DNA from 2 places in the Priestia sp. YIM B13551 genome. Region 2 is predicted to be linked to the other one. Evidence: predicted binding sites of a transcription regulator. Region 2 holds the regulator's gene; the other holds the start of a gene.
The links. The regulator LexA, encoded in region 2, represses DNA repair genes until DNA is damaged. The targets are predictions, from matches to a motif close to CGAACATATGTTCG.

Region 1: ACFX4N_RS10070 (YolD-like family protein) is a predicted target of LexA. The motif match lies at 1,668-1,681, and genes of this name have one in related genera.

The regions. Positions count from the first base shown of each region.
Region 1 covers NZ_JBHZOX010000002.1:194,553-197,026, reverse strand. Annotated here, with positions in the region: gene ACFX4N_RS10080 (MDR family MFS transporter) at 1-1,149, shown strand, start outside; gene ACFX4N_RS10075 (hypothetical protein) at 1,184-1,336, opposite strand; gene ACFX4N_RS10070 (YolD-like family protein) at 1,362-1,544, opposite strand; gene ACFX4N_RS10065 (assimilatory sulfite reductase (NADPH) flavoprotein subunit) at 2,163-2,474, shown strand, end outside.
Region 2 covers NZ_JBHZOX010000002.1:1,044,106-1,046,579, forward strand. Annotated here, with positions in the region: gene ACFX4N_RS15030 (YneB family resolvase-like protein) at 68-736, opposite strand; gene yneA (cell division suppressor protein YneA) at 790-1,119, opposite strand; gene lexA (transcriptional repressor LexA) at 1,266-1,883, shown strand; gene ACFX4N_RS15045 (magnesium transporter CorA family protein) at 2,095-2,474, shown strand, end outside.

The DNA.
Region 1 (2,474 bases), 850 kb from region 2:
GGCGGATGGATTGTTGATTCACTGAATTGGAAATGGGTGTTTTACATCAACTTGCCAGTAGGGATACTCGCTACCGTTTTTATTGCACTGGGACTTCAAGGAAAGAAACATACGGGACCTGTGAAATTCGATGTAGCGGGTATGTTCACAATGGTTATCGGAGTAGTGAGCTTGCTTCTGGCCCTGAGCTTTGGAGGAAAAGACTACGACTGGAACTCTTGGCAAATTGTTAGTCTATTTACACTGGCTGTTGTTGGGATCATAAGCTTTATTATTGTGGAAACGAAAGCCAAAGAGCCGATTCTTCCGATGTATTTATTTAAGAACCGAACGTTTACGCTTTTAAATATCATTGGCTTTTTTATGAGCATCGGCATGTTCGGAGCCATTACGTTTGTTCCGTTCTTTATGCAAGGAATCGTTGGAGTCAGCGCCTCGGAATCCGGTACCATTATGACGCCGATGATGATTTCAATGATTGTAACAAGTATTATTGGAGGGCAGCTTGTTTATAAAGTTGGAATCAAGCCTCAAATCGTAACGGGTATGCTCATTATGGCAGGAGGGTTCTTCTTGTTAACAACATTAGACCTTCATACTAGCAAGCTTGTTGCCACTTCTTATATGGCCATAATCGGTTTAGGAATGGGTCTTGTGATGCCAATTTTAACACTTGCTCTTCAAGAGAGCTTTTCAAAAGAAGAGCTCGGTGTGGTTACATCATCAAGTCAATTTTTCCGTTCAATTGGAGGAACGTTCGGTATTACCATTTTAGGAGCGGTGATGAATGCAAAATCAGGTACGCTTCTTACTGACAAACTCGTTCCATATTTAAACACATTGCCTGCTCAAGCAAGTGCTTTTGCGGACGGGTTTAAAAAAGCGATTGATACGAATCCTGAAAGTGTGCTGCAGATGCTGTTTAGCCCCCAAGCGCTAAAGAGTATTCCAGCTGCCCTTTCAGACAGCATTGTGCCAATTTTGAAGACCTCGCTAATGAGCGCATTGCACAGCGTCTTTTTCATGGGCTTAGCTTTTATTATTTTAGGAGCGGTATGCACATTGTTCTTAAGGCAGATCAAGCTTTCAAATAAAAAAGCCGAAGAAAAACCAGAAGAAGGCATTGCTGAAGTAGAGCCATCACGTTAAAAAAAGCGCACAAATTTGTGCGCTTTTTTCTATATTAACTAGTTGTTTCATTAGGCTTACGAAGAAAAGGGGATTGTTTAGACGTGTCATACGAAATTTGATCAAGCAAATACGTTAAATATAAGTTCAGTTCAAACCGATCTTCCGACACAAAATCTGTAAGCGCTTGCTTATTATCTTTCCACATGAGAATTCCTCCTTAATTTTACATACTAATGAATGGATTTAATATCAGAAAGCTGAAGGGAAACAACGGCTTCATTTTCGTCTTTTACGGATAGAATTTGCTGATGGAGATTTAAGTTGTGCACGCGGCCTTTGCACGTTTGCAACGTTCCATCTTTATAGTAAGAAACAGTTATCGTCCCACTTTTCGTTAATTCTCGTAAAAACATTCGAGAAGCCTCCTTAAAAAAGATTACCTGATTTAAAAGCCAGTCCTTTCATTTGAGATGAGCAAAAGGGAATTGTATGTACTGCAAGCTTCCCTTTATATTCTCCAACGTGTATGAATAGATCGAATAAAAGGTTGCTAGCCCACCTATAAACTGTCCTAAATTTCAGAATATACTGTCTTTTCTGTATAGTGTTTTTTAAAAGGATTAATGTTACATTTATTATGTAACATTCTAATGAGAAAGAAAACCGTTTCTACAAAACTTCTCTAAAAATTACAAAATATTCATATTCATGTGAAGGATGTAGAATGAACAAATATAGAAGTAACTGTGTTTATAAAAAACGTAACTACAGCTTCAATTATTAATGATCTTAATACTAGTTATCAATTATATGTATTTTACTAATTTATTCTTCTCCGATAAAATGCAGGTAGACGAATTTGATAAGAATTTTCTAATGATTTATATAATTAAATTTGATATAATCTATAGGAATAATAATGTATGAAGGGAAACATCATTGATTAATTAGACACAGGTATTAAATGTTGTTGAAGATGATTCGTAAAAGCATACATATTTAAATTATATATTTTTGTGAGGTGGACAGTGTTGCAACTTAAGGTAGTAAACAGCCCTTTTAATCAAGAACAAGCAGATTTGCTTAATCGCCTTCTGCCGACATTAACAGAAGCACAAAAAATGTGGTTGAGCGGTTATTTAACAGCATCTCAATCTACGTCTGCCGAAGGAACGCCAGACGTTTCTACAGCAGCGCCTGCTCAAACGAAACAGACAGTTTCAAAAGACGTAACGATTCTTTATGGATCACAAACAGGAAATGCTCAAGGACTTGCTGAAAATACAGGCAAAACGCTTGAAGCAAAAGGCTTTAATGTAACCGTATCTTCTATGAATGATTTC
Region 2 (2,474 bases):
AAAACCTATCTCCTTATAATCAATAATTAAAATTACCGAACCGTTCCGGCAACATGTAGTCATCTTACTAAATCTCTTTCGTTTTATCAAGAGATTGAGCACTGTCTTGGTACTCTTGATAGCGACGATGTACCGTCGCTTTTGAAATATTATAACCAAAACCTTTTAGCGTAACTGAAATTTCAGCAAAGGTTAAGCCGTTATGACGAAGGCGGACAATTTCTTCAATCGGCGCTTCTTTTTTTTCTCTTCCCGAGTTAACTCCTTGATTTTTTAAATTTTGCTGCGGACGATAACCGTTTTCTACGGCTCTTTTCATTCCTCTTTTAATTTTAGCATTATGTAATTTCCGCTGATGCTCTTCCACTAAGCTAATAATATCTAACACCATTGAATCAGATTCTGAAAGCTGAAGCTGGCCTTGATGACTAATCGTATAGATTGTAGCATTTTCTTTATGAAAAGCATGAAGCAGCGCAATTCGGGCGTTTCCTCTGCCTAATCGTGTTTCGTCTTGAATGAGCAGCACAGATATTTTCTCTTCTTTCATTGTATGAAGAACATCCAAAATACCCTCTCTGTCTACATCATATCCGCTTGCTTTTTCCATCACGACTTTTTTCACCTTTAGATGGTGAAGATCAGCAAGCTTTTTTAATTCTTCTTGCTGGCGCTGTAAAGATGTTTCTTGGGTTTTTTTATCCGTACTGACACGGCAATAAATAATGGCATCCACTTTTATCACGACCTTTTCGGCTTCTAACAATATTCAGGAACGGCCGTTACACACTACTGTTCAATTGCCACTTGATTATGTAACTCTTTTTTTAAAACAGGAATATATAATTTATCTCCAGGAGATAAAGACTGGGCAGTGTCTGAGTTTAAATCATTGACTTCTTCAACCCATTTGACAAATTCATTGGTGGTCAAATGATGGTGATTATGATACTTGTTGGACAAGTCCCAAAGCGTATCTCCTTTTGTAATAGTAACCGTTGAATATTTGTCTAAATCTACTTTATCCGCTCCTAAAACCAGCGTCAATACATATGTAAGTGCAGCGATAACTGCAAAAAAAATAGCGTAATGTTTCATAGAATGTAAGAATTGTTGCATATTATGATCCCCCTATCAGAATATATGTTCTTATTTTAGTGAGAACATTTGTTTCTGTCAATGGAATTCTTCGAACTTATGTTTGTATATTGACACATCACGTGGTATAATTCACCTAAAGAATAGCTAAAATCGAGGTGAAAAATATGAAGCTATCAAAACGTCAACAAGACATACTAGATTTTATTAAGCACGAAGTAAAATTAAAAGGTTATCCGCCTTCTGTTCGCGAGATTGGGGAAGCGGTAGGATTAGCCTCTAGCTCCACTGTACACGGGCATTTAGCTCGTTTAGAAAGCAAAGGGTTAATTCGCAGAGATCCAACAAAACCGAGAGCAATCGAAGTTCTTCAACTAGACGAAGTAAACATCCCTAAAAGCAATGTCATTAATGTTCCTGTTATTGGTAAAGTAACAGCGGGTCTTCCTATAACAGCCGTTGAAAATGTGGAAGAATATTTCCCTCTTCCAGATAAATTCGTTTCTCCAGATGATCATGTATTTATGCTTGAAATTATGGGAGAAAGTATGATTGAAGCAGGTATTCTAGATGGCGATATGGTAATCGTACGTCAGCAGCAAACAGCTAATAATGGAGATATTGTGGTCGCTATGACCGAAGACAACGAAGCAACGGTAAAACGCTTCTTTAAAGAAGAAAATTTCGTTCGTTTACAGCCTGAAAATTCAACGATGGCGCCTATTATTCTTCGCCACGTAACGATTTTAGGAAAAGTAACTGGTGTATATCGCACGATTCACTAATCAGACACTGTATGTAAAACCAACTAATCATGATGTTAGTTGGTTTTTTTACGTTTGTTTTCTAAAAAAATTGGCATATTATAAATGATACGTTGAATCATCGCAGGCAGGTAGAACGGTTTTTATAAAGCTTGTTTTATCCTTTACTTTCTATCTGCATTTCCTCGACTCTTACAAGGAAATACAACCGACTATAAAAAGGATGTAGTTTATGACCAATACACCAAGGAAAACAGAACCATTTCAAACCATTGTACCTACCAAAGCAATGAACATGTTTCTTTTTCCTTTTTCCTTTGACCGAAAAAATAAAGAGCAGCTTGTTCATGCACTGGAAGCAAATTTGTTCGAGTTTTTTTCCATTCAAAACAAACATTTAGAAAAAGAATACTACGGAGAACAATATTACGTATCTCATGATAGCCTGGATCAATATTTTCTTCCTTACATTGAATGCATTCTATTCCCTGACTCGTGCGAAAAAGAAGGGTTGCTTAGATTTTCAAAAAAAATAGACCATACCATTACTTTACACACTTCCTCCACCACCGTGTCTAGCAACGTGCTGTCTGTGGATGTTTTTTTATGTCC